DNA from 4 places in the Lysinibacillus sp. FSL P2-0066 genome. Region 1 is predicted to be linked to each of the others. Evidence: a T-box and tRNA genes for the amino acid it is inferred to sense, from the RefSeq annotation. Region 1 holds a T-box; the other regions hold tRNA genes.
The links. The T-box of region 1 lies ahead of alaS (alanine--tRNA ligase). A T-box ahead of a tRNA ligase gene usually reads a tRNA of that ligase, here a tRNA-Ala.

Region 1 (5,597 bases):
TGACCTTTTGTTTCCCTCAATAACAAAACACGAGGTGAAATGCAATGATTAAAATCCACTATTATAATAGCGGCAGCAAGACAGTCCAACATGATTTCAATATGATGGATTTCCAACTTCCTATTCATAACGGAGACTTATTATGGGTAGATTTATATGCGTATAGTTATAATGAATTGAATAATATAGCAGATGTATTTGGCTTTCATCCACTAGCTGTGGAGGATTGCTTACATGAGGGCTCACGTCCGAAAATGGATAGTTATGGTGATTATAAATTTTTTGTGCTTCATGCACCAATCTATAATGAAAAAAGTAACAATGAAATTACAACCGTTGAATTAAATATTTTTATGGGTCCAAACTATATTGTGACTGTGCATAAACAAAAGTTGCAATGGCTAGGCAACATGGAGAATGTTTGTATCAATAGTCCAAAATATTTGGAAAAGGGTACTGATTTTTTATTGCATACCATTATTGATGGAATTACAGACGAATACTTCCCCGTATTAGAACGAATTCGAGCACGTATAGATGAACTGGAAGAAGAGATTTATGATTATCAACCGAAAGTGGTGACTGAGGAATTTCTTGCACTGAAGCGGACAATTATTTTAATTCGTCAGGCCATAATGCCACAAAGAAGAATTTTTTCAACAACCAATGGCCAGTGGAAATTTGATATTCAAGAAGAAAATATTCCATTCTATAAAGATTTGAATGACCATCTAGAACGGATTGTCGACTCTACAGAGACTTACCGCGATTTAGTTAACAGCACGCTTGATACGTATTTTTCAATAATCAGTGGTAAATCTATTGAAAAGCTGAATTTATTAACGGTCATTTCGACAATTATGTTGCCGCTATCTGTAATTACTAGCTTTTTTGGTATGAATGTACCTTTACCTTATCAGGATTCACCTTATACAACTATTGCTATCAGCGCCTTTTTAGTCATTTTCACGTGGGGTATGTGGGCATATTTCAAAAAAATGATTGCTTAGTTTGTGTTAGTCATACTAGTACTAATTGACAGCGCAATAGATTTTTTTTATAATTTTCGATAGAAAAAGTAAAAACGATGATGGAAAAAGTACGTATTTGTGTGTGGACAAGAAAGGGATTTCTAGGCTGAAAAAATCCTCACAGCAGCAAATGCCGAAAGCTACTCCAGAGTGCAGCTAATCCCTGCCGTTCACTGACGTTACAAGTGCTAAAGAGGTAAGTAAAAATTTTTACTTACAACTAGGGTGGTACCGCGAGACTAATGACAAGTCCTCGTCCCTTTTTTGGGGATGAGGGCTTTTTTTATTTTCTTCGGTAAATCGCAGGATTCGTATCGTGATTTTACAATATTAAATAGGAGGAATTTATCCAATGAAAGCAGTAGATATTCGCCGTATGTATTTGGAATTTTTTAAAGAAAAGGGGCATCATCATGAGCCATCAGCACCACTTGTGCCGATAAATGACCCATCACTCCTTTGGATCAACTCAGGTGTTGCAACATTGAAACCATATTTCGATGGACGTATTATTCCTGATAATCCACGTATTACAAATGCACAAAAATCGATTCGTACCAACGATATTGAAAACGTTGGGAAAACAGCTCGTCACCATACATTCTTTGAAATGTTAGGAAATTTCTCTATTGGTGACTACTTTAAAAAAGAAGCAATTCATTACGCTTGGGAATTTTTGACAGATAAAAAATGGATGGGCTTTGATCCAGCGTTATTATCCATTACGATTCACCCAGAAGATCAGGAAGCATATGATGTTTGGCATCAGGAGATTGGTATTCCAGAAGAACGTTTAATTCGTTTAGAAGGAAACTTCTGGGATATCGGAGAAGGTCCATCTGGTCCAAACTCTGAGATTTTTTATGATCGCGGTGTAGAATACGGCTCAGATGAGAATGATCCTGAAATGTATCCAGGTGGGGAAAATGAGCGTTATCTTGAAATTTGGAATCTTGTGTTCTCTCAATTTAACCATAATCCTGACGGTACTTACACGCCACTACCAAAGCAAAATATTGATACAGGTATGGGCTTAGAGCGTATTGTATCAGTCGTTCAAAATGTACCAACGAACTTTGATACAGATTTATTCATGCCAATCATTGAAAAAATCGAGGAATTTGCCAACCGTAAATATAAGCGTCCTGGTGAAGTAGATTTAAATGAAATCTTTGGCTCAGAAGAAGATATTAATACACCATTTAAAGTGATTGCAGATCATATCCGTACAGTAGCATTTGCAATAGGCGATGGTGCCCTGCCATCAAACGAAGGACGTGGCTATGTATTACGTCGCTTACTACGACGCGCTGTTCGTTATGCTAAACAAATTGGTATTGAAAAACCATTTATGTTTGAACTTGTACCAACTGTGGGTAAAATTATGGAAGACTTCTATCCAGAAGTTACGGAGAAATGCGAATTTATTCAACGTGTCATTAAAAATGAAGAAATTCGTTTCCATGAAACATTAGATGGTGGTTTGACTATCTTTAATGAAGTAGTGGAATCTCAAAAAGCTGCCGGTCATGATTACATTCCAGGAGCAGATGCTTTCCGTTTATATGATACTTACGGATTCCCAATCGAGTTAACGGAAGAATATGCAGAAGAAGTAGGCATGAAAGTAGATCATGAAGGTTTTGAGGCAGCAATGGAAGAACAACGTGAACGTGCGCGTGCTGCTCGTCAAGATGTTGACTCTATGCAAGTACAGAATGAAGTATTAGCAAACTTAACGGTGGAAAGTGAATTTGTTGGCTATGATACGTTAACAGCTAGTACTGAAATCGCTGCAATGATCGTCAATGGTCAAGTAGCAAAAGTCGCTTCAGAAGGTCAAGAAGCATTGGTTATTTTAGCGAAGACACCATTCTACGCTGAAATGGGTGGCCAAATTGCCGATAGTGGGACAATTTCAAATGATAGCTTTACGGCTATTGTAAAAGATGTTCAAAAAGCACCGAATGGTCAACCGCTTCATACGGTAGTAGTTGAATCTGGTGAAATGCATGTGGAAGATGCAGTGCAAGCAGTGGTCAATCGTGATGATCGTAATTTAATCATTAAAAACCATACAGCGACACATATTATGCAACGTGCATTAAAAGATGTGCTAGGCGATCATGTGAACCAAGCTGGATCATATGTAGGCCCTGATCGTTTACGCTTTGACTTCTCTCACTTTGGTCAAGTTACAAAAGAAGAATTACAACAAATTGAACGTATTGTAAATGAAAAAGTGTGGGATGATATAGAGGTCGTTATTGAAGAAAAAGGCATTGATGAAGCAAAAGCAATGGGTGCCATGGCCTTGTTCGGTGAAAAATATGGAGATGTTGTACGTGTAGTATCAATTGGAGATTATTCAATTGAGCTATGTGGTGGTATCCATGTTAAACGCTCTTCTGAAATTGGCTTCTTCAAAATTGTTTCAGAAGGTGGTATCGGTGCAGGTACTCGTCGTATTGAAGCTGTTACAGGAAAAGTGGCTTATGAAGCAGTAAAAGAAGAAGAAGCATTATTAAATGATGCAGCAGCATTACTAAAAGCAAATGCGAAAGATATTGTCACAAAAGTACAGGCATTACAAGCCGACTACAAAGAATTACAACGTGAAAACGAAGCATTATCTCAAAAAATTGCCAATGCACAGGCAGGGGCAGTTGTGGATGCCGCTCAAACAATTGGAGATGTAACAGTGCTATCTACAAAAGTGGAAGCGAAGGATAACAATCAACTTCGTCAAATGATGGATGACCTGAAAGCGAAGATGCCAAAAGCAGTCATTGTTCTTGGAGCAGTTGATGGTGAAAAAGTTATGTTATGTGCTGGCGTTTCAAAAGAATTAGTTGGTGGCAATTACCATGCGGGGAATATTGTGAAAATGGTTGCAGAAGCATGTGGTGGTAAAGGTGGCGGTCGTCCAGATATGGCGATGGCAGGTGCAAAAGATGCATCAAAACTTGATGAAGCACTACTTTCTGTGTATGATTATGTTAAATCCATTTAATTAATTCACCAAAACATGTTATAATAAAGAGAAATTGGAGATGAGCTTGTTTGCACATCTCCTTATTTCTGAAAGCGAGGTGCTGGTCATGAGTTCATTTGATCAAACGATGAAATTTAATTTTCCAGAAGAATCAATGGAACAGGAAGTCAAGCAGGTAATGTTGAAAGTTCATTCTTCATTAGAGGAAAAGGGATATAACCCTATCAATCAGATTGTTGGTTACTTACTTTCTGGTGATCCGGCGTATATTCCTCGCCATCAGGATGCTCGTAATTTAATTCGCAAGCTTGAGCGTGACGAAATTCTAGAGGAGCTTGTTAAATTTTATATTAAAAAGAATAACGAGGACTAGAAATGAGAATTATGGGATTAGACGTTGGGTCAAAAACTGTGGGTGTTGCTGTAAGTGATGCACTTGGTTGGACCGCCCAAGGTATTGAAACCGTAAAAATTGATGAGGCTAATGGTGAGTTCGGTATTGACCGTATCGCCGAGCTAGTAAAGGAATATACTATAACAGAATTTGTTGTAGGATACCCAAAAAACATGAATAATACGGTAGGACCGCGTGGTGAAGCATCCGAGAACTATAAAAAGTTGTTGGAAGAAACATTTTCACTACCCGTCAAGTTATGGGATGAACGTTTAACGACGATGGCTGCAGAACGTATGCTGATCGAAGCGGACGTGAGTCGCAAAAAGCGCAAGCAGGTCATTGATAAAATGGCAGCTGTGATGATTTTACAAGGCTACTTAGATAGCAAAAATTAATTGATGAGGTGACAATGCATGGCACACGAGCATAACCATGAAGAAGAACTACATGTTCAACACATTACAGTGATTGACGAGAACGGAAACGAGCAGCTTTGTGAAGTGATTCACGTTCATGAATCTCCAGAGTTTGGCAAATCATATGTATTTTACTCAATGGTAGGAGCAGAGGAAGACGAAGATGGCTCCGTTGAAATTTTCGTATCTTCATTTGTACCATCTGAAAATGGTGAAGATGGTGAATTAACACCAATCGAAACTGAAGCAGAGTGGGATATGGTAGAGGACGTTTTAAACGCTTTAGAGGATGAATACGAAGACTAAACTTCTAACTCAAAGCTTGGAACAAGGATCGCAGCTTGCAGTCCTTGTTCCTTTTTTATTGACACTCTTCTTTGTACAAGGATTGTTAAATTAAGGAGTGAATGCTCGATAAATGTGTGAATTTTGATCCACAAATGATGAGGATTGCTCTTAAAATGAGGGGATTTGCTCAGAAGTAGAGAAGAAGTGCTCCTAAGGAGGGTGGACCCGCTCAAAAGTAGGTAAGAAGCGCTCCTAAGGTGGGGCGACCCGCTCAGAAGTAGGGAAGAAGTGTTCCTAAGATGGGAGGACCCGCTTAGAAGTAAAGAAGAAGCGCTCCTAAGATGGGGCGACCCGCTCAAAAGTAGGTGAGAAGCGCTCCTAAGGTGGGGCGACCCGCTCAAAAATAGAGAAAAAGCGCTCCTAAAATGTGAGAACCCGCTCAGAAGTAGAGAAGAAGCGCTCTTAAGGAG
Region 2 (5,597 bases), 390 kb from region 1:
TCTCCGAAATAGCTTTAGGGCTAGCCTCGTGATGAGAATACTGGAGGTAGAGCACTGTTTGGACTAGGGGGCCATCCCGGTTTACCGAATTCAGACAAACTCCGAATGCCAGATATTTATACACGGGAGTCAGACTGCGAGTGATAAGATCCGTAGTCAAAAGGGAAACAGCCCAGACCACCAGCTAAGGTCCCAAAGTAATCGTTAAGTGGAAAAGGATGTGGCGTTGCACAGACAACCAGGATGTTGGCTTAGAAGCAGCCATCATTTAAAGAGTGCGTAATAGCTCACTGGTCGAGTGACGCTGCGCCGAAAATGTATCGGGGCTAAACGATTCACCGAAGCTGTGGATTGACATCTACGATGTCAGTGGTAGGAGAGCGTTCTAAGTGCGTTGAAGTCAGACCGGAAGGACTGGTGGAGCGCTTAGAAGTGAGAATGCCGGTATGAGTAGCGAAAGACGGGTGAGAATCCCGTCCACCGTATGACTAAGGTTTCCTGAGGAAGGCTCGTCCGCTCAGGGTTAGTCGGGACCTAAGCCGAGGCCGATAGGCGTAGGCGATGGACAACAGGTTGATATTCCTGTACCACCTCCTCACCGTTTGAGAAATGGGGGGACGCAGTAGGATAGGGTAAGCGCGCCGTTGGTTGTGCGCGTCCAAGCAGTAAGGCGTGTGTGTAGGCAAATCCGCACACTGTAACGTTGAGCTGTGATGGCGAGTCCGTATGGACGAAGTTCCTGATTTCACACTGCCAAGAAAAGCCTCTATCGAGGTGAGAGGTGCCCGTACCGCAAACCGACACAGGTAGTCGAGGAGAGAATCCTAAGGTGTGCGAGAGAACTCTCGTTAAGGAACTCGGCAAAATGACCCCGTAACTTCGGGAGAAGGGGTGCTCTTGAGCGTGCAAGCGCATGAGAGCCGCAGTGAATAGGCCCAGGCGACTGTTTAGCAAAAACACAGGTCTCTGCAAAACCGTAAGGTGACGTATAGGGGCTGACGCCTGCCCGGTGCTGGAAGGTTAAGAGGAGTGGTTAGCGCAAGCGAAGCTGCGAATTGAAGCCCCAGTAAACGGCGGCCGTAACTATAACGGTCCTAAGGTAGCGAAATTCCTTGTCGGGTAAGTTCCGACCCGCACGAAAGGCGTAACGATCTGGGCACTGTCTCAACGAGAGACTCGGTGAAATTATAGTACCTGTGAAGATGCAGGTTACCCGCGACAGGACGGAAAGACCCCGTGGAGCTTTACTGTAGCCTGATATTGAATTTTGGTACAACTTGTACAGGATAGGTAGGAGCCAGAGATCTCGGAGCGCCAGCTTCGAAGGAGGCGTCGGTGGGATACTACCCTGGTTGTATTGAAATTCTAACCCATGCCCCTTAGCGGGGCAGGAGACAGTGTCAGGCGGACAGTTTGACTGGGGCGGTCGCCTCCTAAAAGGTAACGGAGGCGCCCAAAGGTTCCCTCAGAATGGTTGGAAATCATTCGTAGAGTGTAAAGGCACAAGGGAGCTTGACTGCGAGACCTACAAGTCGAGCAGGGTCGAAAGACGGGCTTAGTGATCCGGTGGTTCCGCATGGAAGGGCCATCGCTCAACGGATAAAAGCTACCCCGGGGATAACAGGCTTATCTCCCCCAAGAGTCCACATCGACGGGGAGGTTTGGCACCTCGATGTCGGCTCATCGCATCCTGGGGCTGTAGTCGGTCCCAAGGGTTGGGCTGTTCGCCCATTAAAGCGGTACGCGAGCTGGGTTCAGAACGTCGTGAGACAGTTCGGTCCCTATCCGTCGTGGGCGTAGGAAATTTGAGAGGAGCTGTCCTTAGTACGAGAGGACCGGGATGGACACACCGCTGGTGTACCAGTTGTCTTGCCAAAGGCATCGCTGGGTAGCTATGTGTGGACGGGATAAGTGCTGAAAGCATCTAAGCATGAAGCCCCCCTCAAGATGAGATTTCCCATTACGCAAGTAAGTAAGATCCCTCAAAGACGATGAGGTAGATAGGTTCGAGGTGGAAGTGTGGTGACACATGGAGCTGACGAATACTAATCGATCGAGGACTTAACCAATATGTTTGAAGCATTCAATGCACCGTTTATCCAGTTTTGAAAGAATAATTCTTTCAACAAAAAAAGAGAGCTTCAAGACACAAGTAGTACAAGGAAGCAAACGAGTGATTGAAGGAGCGTACTTATGTACGTGACTGATTGAACGAGAGCAGCTGACGCAGTAATACGCCGTGTATTGGAGGTCGAATAAGTCTAGTGATGATGGCAAAGAGGTCACACCCGTTCCCATACCGAACACGGAAGTTAAGCTCTTTAGCGCCGATGGTAGTTGGGGGCTTCCCCCTGTGAGAGTAGGACGTCGCTAGGCATAAAACCCAGGAGGATTAGCTCAGCTGGGAGAGCATCTGCCTTACAAGCAGAGGGTCGGCGGTTCGAGCCCGTCATCCTCCACCATATGCCGGTTTAGCTCAGCAGGTAGAGCAACTGACTTGTAATCAGTAGGTCGTGGGTTCGATTCCTATAGCCGGCACCATTTTTTCGAGCCATTAGCTCAGTTGGTAGAGCATCTGACTTTTAATCAGAGGGTCGAAGGTTCGAGTCCTTCATGGCTCACCATTTAGAAATAATAATAAGCGGGTGTGGCGGAATTGGCAGACGCACTAGACTTAGGATCTAGCGCCGCAAGGCGTGGGGGTTCGACTCCCTTCACCCGCACCATTATTTTCATTGCCAGATAAAAAACTTATGCACATGCGGAAGTAGTTCAGTGGTAGAACACCACCTTGCCAAGGTGGGGGTCGCGAGTTCGAACCTCGTCTTCCGCTCCAAATGTGCCGGGGTGGCGGAACTGGCAGACGCACAGGACTTAAAATCCTGCGGTAGGTGACTACCGTACCGGTTCGATTCCGGTCCTCGGCACCATTTTAAATGCGCCCGTAGCTCAATTGGATAGAGCGTCTGACTACGGATCAGAAGGTTATGGGTTCGACTCCTGTCGGGCGCGCCAAAAGAACAACGGGAAGTAGCTCAGCTTGGTAGAGCACTTGGTTTGGGACCAAGGGGTCGCAGGTTCGAATCCTGTCTTCCCGACCATTTCCAAAAATTATGGGGCCTTAGCTCAGCTGGGAGAGCGCCTGCCTTGCACGCAGGAGGTCAGCGGTTCGATCCCGCTAGGCTCCACCATAAGTAAATTAACCAGTATAAAGATCCTGGCGGCGTAGCTCAGCTGGCTAGAGCGTACGGTTCATACCCGTAAGGTCGGGGGTTCGATCCCCTCTGCCGCCATCTTAAAGGACCTTTAGCTCAGTTGGTTAGAGCAGACGGCTCATAACCGTCCGGTCGCAGGTTCGAGTCCTGCAAGGTCCACCATTTATATATTGTAACGGAGGTATACCCAAGTCTGGCTGAAGGGATCGGTCTTGAAAACCGACAGGCGGGTAACACCGCGCGGGGGTTCGAATCCCTCTACCTCCTCCAGTTTTAAATTTTTATAAATGGTGCTTTAAAAACTCGAAACATATAAAATTATCGCGGGGTGGAGCAGTGGTAGCTCGTCGGGCTCATAACCCGAAGGTCGTTGGTTCAAATCCGGCCCCCGCAACCAAAAGGTCCCGTGGTGTAGCGGTTAACATGCCTGCCTGTCACGCAGGAGATCGCCGGTTCGATCCCGGTCGGGACCGCCATTTTTAAAATCAAAGTCATGAGAAGCAAAAGAGTGAGTAAGCTTAGCATGGACGAAATGGGTCAGTAGCTCAGTTGGTAGAGCATTAGATTGAAGCTCTAAGTGTCGGCGGTTCGATTCCGTCCTGACCCACCATTTATGCGGGTGTAGTTTAATGGTAAAACCTCAGCCTTCCAAGCTGATGTCGTGGGTTCGATTCCCATCACCCGCTCCAAGGGCCTATAGCTCAGCTGGTTAGAGCGCACGCCTGATAAGCGTGAGGTCGATGGTTCGAGTCCATTTAGGCCCACCATTATTCCGAAGTAGCTCAGTTGGTAGTAGCACCTGACTGTTAATCAGGTTGTCGCAGGTTCGAGTCCTGCCTTCGGAGCCATTTTTTATTTTGGGGAAGTACTCAAGAGGCTGAAGAGGCGCCCCTGCTAAGGGTGTAGGTCGGGTAACCGGCGCGAGGGTTCAAATCCCTCCTTCTCCGCCATGGCCCGTTGGTCAAGTGGTTAAGACACCGCCCTTTCACGGCGGTAACACGGGTTCGAATCCCGTACGGGTCATACTAAAAACAGTAGATGCAAATGCATCTACTGTTTTTTTATATTCATAGATACAAAATTTACTCTTGATTCAATGCATTTTCATCCATATAAACTACTTCCCAGATGTGCCCGTCTACATCCTGAAAGCCCCAACCATACATAAATCCATGATCTTGTGGTTCACTATAAGGTTTACCACCAGAGGCAAGTGCCTTATTCACTAATTGATCTACTTGTTCTCGATTTTCGGCAGAAAGACATAAGATTGCTTCTGCAGAAGTAGTAGTATCTGTAATTTCTTTCTTACTAAATCCTTTAAATCGTTCTTCAACCATTATCAAAACAAAGATATTCTCATTAATAATCATTGAGGCTGTTGTTTCATCACTAAATTGTTGATTGAACTCAAAACCCAATTCCTTAAAAAAACGAATGGATTTGTTTAGATCTTTTACTGGTAAATTGATAAAGATATTTTTCGATTGAAAAGCCATTTAGTATCACCTCCAAATTGACAGTATCATGGGGCATAAAGGCTTGTCAATTATAGCAATGCAGACGAAAATGGAAGCCATTAGCACTATTGAAAGCGGGTGTTATATCAACAAAAACAGAAAGGTTATATCTTATAACCTTTCAGACTGTAGACAAACTCAATGAATTTTGAGTTTGCCTACAGTCTTTTTTCTTTTACAATAAAATAAAGTAAAGCCGTTGATTTCCACTACGGGCGGACGTTTTCCGCGGGCGGGGTCGAGCTGCTTCCCTCGCTTCGCTCAGTCCAGGATCTCGACTTTCCCGCTTTTCCAGCAGGAGTCGCCACCCTTCGTTCCAATCAACTTCTACATAAAGAATTCCTTATTCATCTATTGATAAAAAGTACACTTTCGAGGTGATTAACCATGATGACGAAAAATCAAATCAATGAACGTGAACAATTAGAAATGCTAACGATTGATCAATTAGTTCCCCAAGATCATTTAGTACGAAAACTAGAGGCGGCTATTGATTTTTCATTTATCTATCCTTTAGTAGAAAACCTCTACTCTGCTAAAGGACGCCCTAGTATTGATCCTGTTGTTCTCTTTAAAATGACGTTTATTCAGTACGTTTTTGGTATACGGTCCATGCGTCAAACCATCAAAGAAATTGAAACGAATATGGCGTATCGTTGGTTTTTAGGATTTGGCTTCCATACAGAAGTCCCGCATTTCTCTACCTTCGGTAAAAATTATGTCCGTCGCTTTCAAGACACTGATATATTTGAGCAGATATTCTATCGTATATTAAAAGAGATTATGCATCAAGGACTCCTCCATGCAGACCATTTATTTATCGATTCTACGCATGTGAAAGCGAGTGCGAATAAACGAAAGT
Region 3 (5,597 bases), 1.9 Mb from region 1:
GTGTCACCTGCCACAGTGTACCTTGATGTTCAATTAAATCAGCTAGCTGTGTGTATTGCTCCTGTTCAATCAGCTGAGGAATAGCTGTACCTCTACCATAAGGTGTTGTCAATTGTCTCCATGGGATATTGGGAATTTGCTGATCTAACATAGTAAGCCCTCTCTCATCGAAAGTATAACGAATGGATAATTAACTATTGAAAGTAAACAGTTCCTTTACTCTAATAGCATGGTTTTTGATAAAAATAATTTGGTGTATGATATATATTTACATAGGGTTTATGAAATATATGAGTCGTTGCAGGCGAAAGTGGCGGGATTAACCATGTCCAGTTGCCTGTAACTTCTCTTCCTGCTGTTTTTTCTGCTTCCTCAAACAATTTAAACTGCTGAGCCGCTGTATGATGATCAACAATGCTCACACCATCTTCTTTAAATGAATGAAGAACAGCAATATTAAGTTCGACTAATGCACGATCACGCCAAAGTGATGCTTGTTTAGTTGTATCTAGATTAAAAATTTCTGCAATAGCAGGTAGCATGTTATAGCGCTCATGATCTGCTAAATTGCGTGCACCGATTTCTGTTCCCATATACCATCCGTTAAATGGGGCTGCTTGAAAGTCAATTCCTGCCATTTGAAAACGCATACTCGAAATAATGGGTACAGCATACCACTTCATTCCTAATTTCTCCACATCGATTGACTCTGGATGGCGGATTGGAACCTCTACTATATTTTCTTCAGGAATTACAAACACTTGGGGAGCCCGGCTATCTACCTGTATAACGAGTGGTAGCACATCAAAAGCTGTTCCTTTGCCTTTCCACCCTAGAGATTCACATACTTTTGTAAACTCAATGGACTGCGAATCTCCAATAACGCCTGCCTCTGTTTCATAGCCTGCATAGCGAATTAGTTGATGATTCCAAATCCGTACTCTATCTGAAGCAAACACTGTTATTGTTGGACGGATTTTCCCATGATTTGTCGCATAATCAATATGTTCTAGTAATTTTCGGAAAATAGCCTTTTCATCTAAAACATCGCGTGCATCTACCACGTGGAGTGACTGCCAAAACAGACGTCCGATACATTTATTGCTATTACGCCATGCCACTCGTGCACCAAAAACTAACTCTTCTGTTGTTGGGTGATATTCACCTGCATCCTTAACTGCCTGTAATCTATTCTTTAACCAAAGTTCTGATTCATTTTGTTCTGTCTGGTATAGACTTAAAAACTGCTGTATCTCCTGTATATTCATATCGATTCCTCCACTTATCCTCATATTAGAGGAACAAAACAACAAGCACCATGAAAATAGTAATTAAAAAAACATACATATTTTATATATGAAATAGTTTGTTCAAATTTACTCTATAGACTCACTTTCGTAAGAGAATGTAAGAGAGATCCTAATTATTATAAAAAGACTACATTAATCATGTAATCTTCATAGTGTTGCAGCAAAGCAATCAATAGAATTTTGTGAAAGATAAAAGTCTTTCCATTTTAGGCTACTTACATGCTGCTGACGCTTTACTTTCGCGCTGGGGCTAGTCTCTGTCTGACTAACCCCGGCAATAAGTAGTCTTCCTCATTTATCCACACAAATAAATTGTAGGTATTCACTTATGGATGGCTGTTGTAACTCATTCCCTTCTCCACATTGAAGATAAGGGCTTATCCTCTCTGAGAATACAGATAATGGGCTTTTTGATCGCTATGCTACTTTGAAAAAAGGAAAGACACTTTGCAGAATGGTTGATTGGAGAGGAGCCAGCGTCACGCCGAGGGGGATTTAGCGTCACAGATGTACCCTGGAGCGAACGTAAGTGAGTGAAGCGGCTCATCGGACGCCGCCTGGAAAGGAAGCTGGCAGAACGGAAATCTACCTCTACCTTGCTAAAAGGTCTTTTTCTGCTAGTGATCTTTTTTCAACAACATGAAAAAGGAGAATAGAATTAAAGGAGAATAGAAAAAAGCATGTAACACACATCTGTGCTACATGCTTGATGACCCGTACGGGATTCGAACCCGTGTTACCGCCGTGAAAGGGCGGTGTCTTAACCACTTGACCAACGGGCCGTGGCTCCGAAGGCAGGACTCGAACCTGCGACAACCTGATTAACAGTCAGGTGCTACTACCAACTGAGCTACTTCGGAATAATGATGGGCCTAAATGGACTCGAACCATCGACCTCACGCTTATCAGGCGTGCGCTCTAACCAGCTGAGCTATAGGCCCATTTTGGAGCGGGTGATGAGAATCGAACTCACGACATCAGCTTGGAAGGCTGAGGTTTTACCATTAAACTACACCCGCAATAATGGTGGGTCAGGACGGAATCGAACCGCCGACACTTAGAGCTTCAATCTAATGCTCTACCAACTGAGCTACTGACCCGAAAATGGAGGAGGTAGAGGGATTCGAACCCCCGCGCGGTGTTACCCGCCTGTCGGTTTTCAAGACCGATCCCTTCAGCCAGACTTGGGTATACCTCCAAAAATATTAAAATGGTGGAGCCTAGCGGTATCGAACCGCTGACCTCCTGCGTGCAAGGCAGGCGCTCTCCCAGCTGAGCTAAGGCCCCATTAATCATGAAAGATGGTCGGAATGACAGGATTCGAACCTACGACCCCTTGGTCCCAAACCAAGTGCTCTACCAAGCTGAGCTACATTCCGTAAACATGAATTTATTGGCGCGCCCGACAGGAGTCGAACCCATAACCTTCTGATCCGTAGTCAGACGCTCTATCCAATTGAGCTACGGGCGCATATTAATTAAAAAATGATGAGCCATGAAGGACTCGAACCTTCGACCCTCTGATTAAAAGTCAGATGCTCTACCAACTGAGCTAATGGCTCATAAAAAAAGAAAAAATGGCTGGGGTACTAGGATTCGAACCTAGGCATGACGGAATCAAAATCCGTTGCCTTACCGCTTGGCTATACCCCAATGTTAAAATGGGGCGACTGATGGGAATCGAACCCACGAATGTCGGAACCACAATCCGATGCGTTAACCACTTCGCCACAATCGCCACTATATAAATTTATAATAGCTGTATATGAACGAGTACCTCAATACCTGGCAGGGGCAGTAGGAATCGAACCCACACCAAAGGTTTTGGAGACCTCTATTCTACCGTTGAACTATGCCCCTAAAATGGTGGAGGGGGACGGATTCGAACCGCCGAACCCTAAGGAGCGGATTTACAGTCCGCCGCGTTTAGCCACTTCGCTACCCCTCCAAGGGAATGGTGCCGGCGATAGGAGTCGAACCCACGACCTACTGATTACAAGTCAGTTGCTCTACCAACTGAGCTACACCGGCAATAATAATGGCGGTCCCGACCGGGATCGAACCGGCGATCTCCTGCGTGACAGGCAGGCATGTTAACCGCTACACCACGGGACCAAAATGGTGGAGGATGACGGGCTCGAACCGCCGACCCCCTGCTTGTAAGGCAGGTGCTCTCCCAGCTGAGCTAATCCTCCACAAAAAATAAGCGAAGCGACGTCCTACTCTCACAGGGGGAAGCCCCCAACTACCATCGGCGCTAAAGAGCTTAACTTCCGTGTTCGGTATGGGAACGGGTGTGACCTCTTTGCCATCATCACTTCACTTATTCAGCTGAAAGACTTATTCTTTCAAAACTAGATAAACGATACATTGAATGCTTCAAACATATTGGTTAAGTCCTCGATCGATTAGTATTCGTCAGCTCCATGTGTCACCACACTTCCACCTCGAACCTATCTACCTCATCGTCTTTGAGGGATCTTACTTACTTGCGTAATGGGAAATCTCATCTTGAGGGGGGCTTCATGCTTAGATGCTTTCAGCACTTATCCCGTCCACACATAGCTACCCAGCGATGCCTTTGGCAAGACAACTGGTACACCAGCGGTGTGTCCATCCCGGTCCTCTCGTACTAAGGACAGCTCCTCTCAAATTTCCTACGCCCACGACGGATAGGGACCGAACTGTCTCACGACGTTCTGAACCCAGCTCGCGTACCGCTTTAATGGGCGAACAGCCCAACCCTTGGGACCGACTACAGCCCCAGGATGCGATGAGCCGACATCGAGGTGCCAAACCTCCCCGTCGATGTGGACTCTTGGGGGAGATAAGCCTGTTATCCCCGGGGTAGCTTTTATCCGTTGAGCGATGGCCCTTCCATGCGGAACCACCGGATCACTAAGCCCGTCTTTCGACCCTGCTCGACTTGTAGGTCTCGCAGTCAAGCTCCCTTGTGCCTTTACACTCTACGAATGATTTCCAACCATTCTGAGGGAACCTTTGGGCGCCTCCGTTACCTTTTAGGAGGCGACCGCCCCAGTCAAACTGTCCGCCTGACACTGTCTCCTGCCCCGCTAAGGGGCATGGGTTAGAATTTCAATACAACCAGGGTAGTATCCCACCGACGCCTCCTTCGAAGCTGGCGCTCCGAGATCTCTGGCTCCTACCTATCCTGTACAAGTTGTACCAAAATTCAATATCAGGCTACAGTAAAGCTCCACGGGGTCTTTCCGTCCTGTCGCGGGTAACCTGCATCTTCACAGGTACTATAATTTCACCGAGTCTCTCGTTGAGACAGTGCCCAGATCGTTACGCCTTTCGTGCGGGTCGGAACTTACCCGACAAGGAATTTCGCTACCTTAGGACCGTTATAGTTACGGCCGCCGTTTACTGGGGCTTCAATTCGCAGCTTCGCTTGCGCTAACCACTCCTCTTAACCTTCCAGCACCGGGCAGGCGTCAGCCCCTATACGTCACCTTACGGTTTTGCAGAGACCTGTGTTTTTGCTAAACAGTCGCCTGGGCCTATTCACTGCGGCTCTCATGCGCTTGCACGCTCAAGAGCACCCCTTCTCCCGAAGTTACGGGGTCATTTTGCCGAGTTCCTTAACGAGAGTTCTCTCGCACACCTTAGGATTCTCTCCTCGACTACCTGTGTCGGTTTGCGGTACGGGCACCTCTCACCTCGATAGAGGCTTTTCTTGGCAGTGTGAAATCAGGAACTTCGTCCATACGGACTCGCCATCACAGCTCAACGTTACAGTGTGCGGATTTGCCTACACACACGCCTTACTGCTTGGACGCGCACAACCAACGGCGCGCTTACCCTATCCTACTGCGTCCCCCCATTTCTCAAACGGTGAGGAGGTGGTACAGGAATATCAACCTGTTGTCCATCGCCTACGCCTATCGGCCTCGGCTTAGGTCCCGACTAACCCTGAGCGGACGAGCCTTCCTCAGGAAACCTTAGTCATACGGTGGACGGGATTCTCACCCGTCTTTCGCTACTCATACCGGCATTCTCACTTCTAAGCGCTCCACCAGTCCTTCCGGTCTGACTTCAACGCACTTAGAACGCTCTCCTACCACTGACATCGTAGATGTCAATCCACAGCTTCGGTGAATCGTTTAGCCCCGATACATTTTCGGCGCAGCGTCACTCGACCAGTGAGCTATTACGCACTCTTTAAATGATGGCTGCTTCTAAGCCAACATCCTGGTTGTCTGTGCAACGCCACATCCTTTTCCACTTAACGATTACTTTGGGACCTTAGCTGGTGGTCTGGGC
Region 4 (5,597 bases), 370 kb from region 1:
CAAATACCTCTATTCAAACTACGTATGAATCTTTTAAACAATTTAACAATTCAAATGAGCATCTTATTATTCAAAATGTTCGAATTCCAAGAGCTCTTATAGCCAGTTGCGTTGGTGCTTCGTTAGCCATTACAGGCGTGCTTATGCAGACCTTAACGAAAAATCCATTAGCCTCTCCTGGAATTTTGGGCATTAATGCAGGAGCAGGCTTTGCTGTTGTTTTTGCTATGATTTTTTTCCACATTTCAAGCTTGCAATCTTTTGCATGGATTGCATTTCTTGGTGCAGCAATCGCTGCATTATCCGTTTATGGGATTAGTTTCTCAGGTAGAGATGCTGTTACTCCAGTAAAAATAACTTTAGCTGGTGCTGCCATTAGTGCCCTATTTGCATCATTTACACAAGGTTTACTCGCTACAAATGAAGCAGAGCTTGATCAAGTTTTGTTTTGGTTAGCAGGCTCTGTACAAGGTAGAAAACTTGAAATTCTACTTTCTGTTCTACCTTATTTAGTAATTGGATGGATTGCTGCTCTCATCATTTCCCCTAAAATGAATATTCTCGCTCTAGGTGATGATGTAGCAAGAGGTCTTGGTTTACGTTTAGGACTTATGAAGATATTAGTAGGTCTTATTGTTATTTTTTTAGCTGGTGGAGCAGTTGCAATTGCTGGCCCCATTGGTTTTATAGGGATTGTCGTTCCCCATTTTGCGCGCAAGTTTGTCGGCACCGATCATCGATGGCTTATTCCTATGGCTGCTTTACTTGGGGGGATCCTTTTATTGCTTGCTGATGTTGCGGCTCGTTATATTATCATGCCTCAAGAAGTTCCAGTAGGAGTCATGACAGCTATGATTGGCACACCATTCTTTATTTACCTTGCGCGAAAAGGTGGAAAAAAATAATGAAACATGTAAAAACAATTCGTCTACTTCAACAAAAAATTTCATTTTTATTAGATGTACAAGCTATAAAAAAATTAATAGTGATTTGCCTACTAGCTCTTGCTGTTTTCTTTCTTAGTGCATCATTTGGTGATTCATTCATCAATCCATTAAAAGTTTTACAAGCTTTTTTTGGTTACGGCTCAGATTTTGATCAACTGATCATTATTGATTTTCGAATGCCTCGAATTTTCATGGCTTTGTTTGCTGGAATGGCATTAGCCGTAGCAGGTGCAGTTTTACAAGGAATCATTAAAAATCCACTTGCCTCACCTGATATAATCGGCATATCTGCTGGTGGTGGGGCAGCGGTTGTTGGTTTCTTAGCCATTTTCAGTGATTCCAATCACTCTTTAACTGTTAGTATAGAATGGTTGCCATTAGCAGGATTTACAGGGGCTACTATCGTCGGATGTATAGTTTACCTATTTGCTTGGAAAGATGGTGTCACACCACATCGTCTTGTCTTAATTGGTATTAGCGTGTCGGCATTCATGCAAGCAATTACTACAATGCTAATGATTATCGGCCCAATTTATCAAGCAAGTGAAGCGAATAAGTGGATTACGGGGAGTGTCAAAAGTGCAGATTGGGATCAAGTACAAATCGTTGTTCCTTTGATCATCATGCTTCTACTTATCACTTTATTTATTACACGACAGTTAAATGTTCAAGAATTAGGTGATGATACAGCATCAAGCCTAGGGCAATCTGTCCAAAAAACACGCCTTTATTTAATTCTATTATGTTCCAGTCTTGTAGCGAGTGCTATAGCATTTGCTGGCGCCATTGGGTTTGTAGGATTAATGGCTCCTCATATTGCACGACGCATCGTTGGTTCATCATTCGGGGTACTTATTCCAGCATCCGCAGCAATTGGTGCATTACTTGTAATGGTTGCAGATATTATAGGTCGCACAGCATTTAGCCCATTAGAAGTACCCGCAGGCGTCTTTACTGCTGCCATCGGTGCACCTTATTTTATCTATTTATTATTTAGAAACCCAAATAAATAAAGGAGTCTATACTACATGACTGAATCTTTATTAACCAAATCCCTAACATTAAGTTATGGTGATTTCAATATTATCGAAGATCTCAATTTATCTATTCCTTTGAATGAAATTACTGTATTAATTGGAGCGAATGGCTGTGGTAAATCCACACTCTTGCGCTCCATTGCTCGATTATTAAAACCTAAAAAAGGCTCCGTTTTATTAAATGGTGAGGATATTTTTAAATTATCAACTAAGCAAGTGGCTAAAAACCTCTCTATTCTTCCCCAATCTCCTGTTGCACCAGAAGGCTTAACTGTCTTACAACTTGTAAAACAAGGCCGCTATCCTTACCAAAATTGGCGTCAACAATGGACTGAAAAGGATGAAGAAATCGTTTTAAACGCTTTAAAAGCTACAGGTACCGAGCATTTACAAGATAGACCAGTGGATGAGCTATCAGGAGGACAACGTCAACGTGCTTGGATTGCTATGACACTTGCTCAAGATACAGATATCATTCTTTTAGACGAGCCTACGACATACTTAGATTTAACCCATCAAATAGACGTATTAGATTTACTATATGACTTAAACCAACAGCAAAAGCGAACAATTATTATGGTATTGCATGATATTAATCTTGCATGTCGCTATGCCGATCATATTATTACAGTGCGTGACCGCGGTGTCTATCGTCAAGGGAAACCAGAAGAAATTATGACAACTGATTTAGTTAGTCATGTGTTTGACCTTGATTGCCAAATGAAGGCAGATCCCATATTTGGTACACCTCTTTGCATTCCATATGGAAAAGGACGAAAAATTTAATCGCTAATTTGAAAAACAACAAGCCTACACAGAATGATTAATCTGTGTAGGCTTTCATTTAATAGAGGTATGTTATTAATCTAAGTATCCAGTAAATTAAAAAGTGCAGTAGATGTAAATTCATCTACTGCACTTAGTATGACCCGTACGGGATTCGAACCCGTGTTACCGCCGTGAAAGGGCGGTGTCTTAACCACTTGACCAACGGGCCATGGCGGAGAAGGAGGGATTTGAACCCTCGCGCCGGTTACCCGACCTACACCCTTAGCAGGGGCGCCTCTTCAGCCTCTTGAGTACTTCCCCAAAATAAAAAATGGCTCCGAAGGCAGGACTCGAACCTGCGACAACCTGATTAACAGTCAGGTGCTACTACCAACTGAGCTACTTCGGAATAATGGTGGGCCTAAATGGACTCGAACCATCGACCTCACGCTTATCAGGCGTGCGCTCTAACCAGCTGAGCTATAGGCCCTTGGAGCGGGTGATGGGAATCGAACCCACGACATCAGCTTGGAAGGCTGAGGTTTTACCATTAAACTACACCCGCATAAATGGTGGGTCAGGACGGAATCGAACCGCCGACACTTAGAGCTTCAATCTAATGCTCTACCAACTGAGCTACTGACCCATTTCGTCCATGCTAAGCTTACTCACTCTTTTGCTTCTCATGACTTTGATTTTAAAAATGGCGGTCCCGACCGGGATCGAACCGGCGATCTCCTGCGTGACAGGCAGGCATGTTAACCGCTACACCACGGGACCTTTTGGTTGCGGGGGCCGGATTTGAACCAACGACCTTCGGGTTATGAGCCCGACGAGCTACCACTGCTCCACCCCGCGATAATTTTATATGTTTCGAGTTTTTAAAGCACCATTTATAAAAATTTAAAACTGGAGGAGGTAGAGGGATTCGAACCCCCGCGCGGTGTTACCCGCCTGTCGGTTTTCAAGACCGATCCCTTCAGCCAGACTTGGGTATACCTCCGTTACAATATATAAATGGTGGACCTTGCAGGACTCGAACCTGCGACCGGACGGTTATGAGCCGTCTGCTCTAACCAACTGAGCTAAAGGTCCTTTAAGATGGCGGCAGAGGGGATCGAACCCCCGACCTTACGGGTATGAACCGTACGCTCTAGCCAGCTGAGCTACGCCGCCAGGATCTTTATACTGGTTAATTTACTTATGGTGGAGCCTAGCGGGATCGAACCGCTGACCTCCTGCGTGCAAGGCAGGCGCTCTCCCAGCTGAGCTAAGGCCCCATAATTTTTGGAAATGGTCGGGAAGACAGGATTCGAACCTGCGACCCCTTGGTCCCAAACCAAGTGCTCTACCAAGCTGAGCTACTTCCCGTTGTTCTTTTGGCGCGCCCGACAGGAGTCGAACCCATAACCTTCTGATCCGTAGTCAGACGCTCTATCCAATTGAGCTACGGGCGCATTTAAAATGGTGCCGAGGACCGGAATCGAACCGGTACGGTAGTCACCTACCGCAGGATTTTAAGTCCTGTGCGTCTGCCAGTTCCGCCACCCCGGCACATTTGGAGCGGAAGACGAGGTTCGAACTCGCGACCCCCACCTTGGCAAGGTGGTGTTCTACCACTGAACTACTTCCGCATGTGCATAAGTTTTTTATCTGGCAATGAAAATAATGGTGCGGGTGAAGGGAGTCGAACCCCCACGCCTTGCGGCGCTAGATCCTAAGTCTAGTGCGTCTGCCAATTCCGCCACACCCGCTTATTATTATTTCTAAATGGTGAGCCATGAAGGACTCGAACCTTCGACCCTCTGATTAAAAGTCAGATGCTCTACCAACTGAGCTAATGGCTCGAAAAAATGGTGCCGGCTATAGGAATCGAACCCACGACCTACTGATTACAAGTCAGTTGCTCTACCTGCTGAGCTAAACCGGCATATGGTGGAGGATGACGGGCTCGAACCGCCGACCCTCTGCTTGTAAGGCAGATGCTCTCCCAGCTGAGCTAATCCTCCTGGGTTTTATGCCTAGCGACGTCCTACTCTCACAGGGGGAAGCCCCCAACTACCATCGGCGCTAAAGAGCTTAACTTCCGTGTTCGGTATGGGAACGGGTGTGACCTCTTTGCCATCATCACTAGACTTTGTTATGTATCTTGTTTTGAAGTTGTTTACCTGTCCTTCAAGACAAGAATTATTGTATAACGTTTTCTAACATTGTGCAATACTTTTTTATAAAAAAAAGAAATTATTACTTTTAAAAGATATTTTTGTTAAGTAAGAGAAAATATTGCCCTGCAAAATATTATAGCAATTGTTGATTCAAAAGAAAACATTTATTTTATTTCACCTATATTCTTAGCTTATAATCTATTTCAAAACAAGTGAAGAATATAGATAATCCTTCACTCGTCCTCTCATTAAATATTTGCAAGCTCTCTTTTTAATTTTGCAATATCATCAAGTGTAGTAGAAGGACCAAAAGATATTCTAAAAAATTGGCGTGCCGCTTCAAAAGAAAAACCCATTGATAGAATGGCCTTTGTTCCAGATTCACTATGAATATCACATGCACTACCTGTAGAGATACAGATTCCCGCCTCATTTAACTTTAAAAGAACATATTGCCCCTCTACTTTCTCCATCATTACCCCACAAATATTAGGTAGTTGCTGTTTACACTCAACGATCTGACATGTTTCAGGTAAATTATTTTCGAAATAATTTCTTAAAGTTTCATAATGTTGCAATTCATATTGATAGTTTTCAATTGCCGCCGCAAAGGCCACGATTGCAGGAGTATCTAATGTCCCTCCTCTGAGCCCCCTCTCATGTGTCACACCTGGTGTTAA

Region 2: it has a tRNA-Ala gene. The T-box ahead of alaS (alanine--tRNA ligase) is inferred to sense a tRNA for this amino acid. The anticodon was not compared.
Region 3: it has a tRNA-Ala gene. The T-box ahead of alaS (alanine--tRNA ligase) is inferred to sense a tRNA for this amino acid. The anticodon was not compared.
Region 4: it has a tRNA-Ala gene. The T-box ahead of alaS (alanine--tRNA ligase) is inferred to sense a tRNA for this amino acid. The anticodon was not compared.

What each region holds. Positions count from the first base shown of each region.
Region 1 covers NZ_CP150202.1:3,001,528-3,007,124, reverse strand. The annotation lists gene MKZ14_RS15055 (magnesium transporter CorA family protein) at 45-1,010, shown strand; T-box leader at 1,079-1,295, shown strand; gene alaS (alanine--tRNA ligase) at 1,384-4,044, shown strand; gene MKZ14_RS15045 (IreB family regulatory phosphoprotein) at 4,133-4,399, shown strand; gene ruvX (Holliday junction resolvase RuvX) at 4,402-4,818, shown strand; gene MKZ14_RS15035 (DUF1292 domain-containing protein) at 4,837-5,145, shown strand.
Region 2 covers NZ_CP150202.1:3,387,113-3,392,709, reverse strand. The annotation lists rRNA gene MKZ14_RS17025 (23S ribosomal RNA) at 1-2,069, shown strand, start outside; rRNA gene rrf (5S ribosomal RNA) at 2,261-2,376, shown strand; tRNA gene MKZ14_RS17015 (tRNA-Val) at 2,387-2,462, shown strand; tRNA gene MKZ14_RS17010 (tRNA-Thr) at 2,466-2,541, shown strand; tRNA gene MKZ14_RS17005 (tRNA-Lys) at 2,549-2,624, shown strand; tRNA gene MKZ14_RS17000 (tRNA-Leu) at 2,642-2,726, shown strand; tRNA gene MKZ14_RS16995 (tRNA-Gly) at 2,762-2,836, shown strand; tRNA gene MKZ14_RS16990 (tRNA-Leu) at 2,842-2,930, shown strand; tRNA gene MKZ14_RS16985 (tRNA-Arg) at 2,939-3,015, shown strand; tRNA gene MKZ14_RS16980 (tRNA-Pro) at 3,025-3,101, shown strand; tRNA gene MKZ14_RS16975 (tRNA-Ala) at 3,116-3,191, shown strand; tRNA gene MKZ14_RS16970 (tRNA-Met) at 3,220-3,293, shown strand; tRNA gene MKZ14_RS16965 (tRNA-Ile) at 3,301-3,377, shown strand; tRNA gene MKZ14_RS16960 (tRNA-Ser) at 3,393-3,485, shown strand; tRNA gene MKZ14_RS16955 (tRNA-Met) at 3,538-3,612, shown strand; tRNA gene MKZ14_RS16950 (tRNA-Asp) at 3,616-3,691, shown strand; tRNA gene MKZ14_RS16945 (tRNA-Phe) at 3,750-3,825, shown strand; tRNA gene MKZ14_RS16940 (tRNA-Gly) at 3,831-3,904, shown strand; tRNA gene MKZ14_RS16935 (tRNA-Ile) at 3,906-3,982, shown strand; tRNA gene MKZ14_RS16930 (tRNA-Asn) at 3,987-4,063, shown strand; tRNA gene MKZ14_RS16925 (tRNA-Ser) at 4,075-4,165, shown strand; tRNA gene MKZ14_RS16920 (tRNA-Glu) at 4,167-4,238, shown strand; gene MKZ14_RS16915 (VOC family protein) at 4,298-4,714, opposite strand; gene MKZ14_RS16910 (IS1182 family transposase) at 5,123-5,597, shown strand, end outside.
Region 3 covers NZ_CP150202.1:248,939-254,535, reverse strand. The annotation lists gene MKZ14_RS01295 (hypothetical protein) at 1-151, opposite strand, end outside; gene MKZ14_RS01290 (nitric oxide synthase oxygenase) at 222-1,268, opposite strand; tRNA gene MKZ14_RS01285 (tRNA-Glu) at 2,021-2,092, opposite strand; tRNA gene MKZ14_RS01280 (tRNA-Asn) at 2,094-2,170, opposite strand; tRNA gene MKZ14_RS01275 (tRNA-Ile) at 2,178-2,251, opposite strand; tRNA gene MKZ14_RS01270 (tRNA-Gly) at 2,256-2,329, opposite strand; tRNA gene MKZ14_RS01265 (tRNA-Phe) at 2,335-2,410, opposite strand; tRNA gene MKZ14_RS01260 (tRNA-Ser) at 2,416-2,508, opposite strand; tRNA gene MKZ14_RS01255 (tRNA-Ala) at 2,522-2,597, opposite strand; tRNA gene MKZ14_RS01250 (tRNA-Pro) at 2,613-2,689, opposite strand; tRNA gene MKZ14_RS01245 (tRNA-Arg) at 2,705-2,781, opposite strand; tRNA gene MKZ14_RS01240 (tRNA-Lys) at 2,800-2,872, opposite strand; tRNA gene MKZ14_RS01235 (tRNA-Gln) at 2,889-2,963, opposite strand; tRNA gene MKZ14_RS01230 (tRNA-His) at 2,973-3,048, opposite strand; tRNA gene MKZ14_RS01225 (tRNA-Trp) at 3,097-3,170, opposite strand; tRNA gene MKZ14_RS01220 (tRNA-Tyr) at 3,175-3,258, opposite strand; tRNA gene MKZ14_RS01215 (tRNA-Thr) at 3,266-3,341, opposite strand; tRNA gene MKZ14_RS01210 (tRNA-Asp) at 3,350-3,425, opposite strand; tRNA gene MKZ14_RS01205 (tRNA-Val) at 3,430-3,505, opposite strand; rRNA gene rrf (5S ribosomal RNA) at 3,517-3,632, opposite strand; rRNA gene MKZ14_RS01195 (23S ribosomal RNA) at 3,699-5,597, opposite strand, start outside.
Region 4 covers NZ_CP150202.1:3,376,237-3,381,833, forward strand. The annotation lists gene MKZ14_RS16770 (iron ABC transporter permease) at 1-905, shown strand, start outside; gene MKZ14_RS16775 (iron ABC transporter permease) at 905-1,960, shown strand; gene MKZ14_RS16780 (ABC transporter ATP-binding protein) at 1,976-2,770, shown strand; tRNA gene MKZ14_RS16785 (tRNA-Glu) at 2,910-2,981, opposite strand; tRNA gene MKZ14_RS16790 (tRNA-Ser) at 2,983-3,073, opposite strand; tRNA gene MKZ14_RS16795 (tRNA-Asn) at 3,085-3,161, opposite strand; tRNA gene MKZ14_RS16800 (tRNA-Ile) at 3,166-3,242, opposite strand; tRNA gene MKZ14_RS16805 (tRNA-Gly) at 3,244-3,317, opposite strand; tRNA gene MKZ14_RS16810 (tRNA-Phe) at 3,323-3,398, opposite strand; tRNA gene MKZ14_RS16815 (tRNA-Asp) at 3,457-3,532, opposite strand; tRNA gene MKZ14_RS16820 (tRNA-Met) at 3,536-3,610, opposite strand; tRNA gene MKZ14_RS16825 (tRNA-Ser) at 3,663-3,755, opposite strand; tRNA gene MKZ14_RS16830 (tRNA-Ile) at 3,771-3,847, opposite strand; tRNA gene MKZ14_RS16835 (tRNA-Met) at 3,855-3,928, opposite strand; tRNA gene MKZ14_RS16840 (tRNA-Ala) at 3,957-4,032, opposite strand; tRNA gene MKZ14_RS16845 (tRNA-Pro) at 4,047-4,123, opposite strand; tRNA gene MKZ14_RS16850 (tRNA-Arg) at 4,133-4,209, opposite strand; tRNA gene MKZ14_RS16855 (tRNA-Leu) at 4,218-4,306, opposite strand; tRNA gene MKZ14_RS16860 (tRNA-Gly) at 4,312-4,386, opposite strand; tRNA gene MKZ14_RS16865 (tRNA-Leu) at 4,422-4,506, opposite strand; tRNA gene MKZ14_RS16870 (tRNA-Lys) at 4,524-4,599, opposite strand; tRNA gene MKZ14_RS16875 (tRNA-Thr) at 4,607-4,682, opposite strand; tRNA gene MKZ14_RS16880 (tRNA-Val) at 4,686-4,761, opposite strand; rRNA gene rrf (5S ribosomal RNA) at 4,772-4,887, opposite strand; gene MKZ14_RS16890 (cysteine desulfurase family protein) at 5,166-5,597, opposite strand, start outside.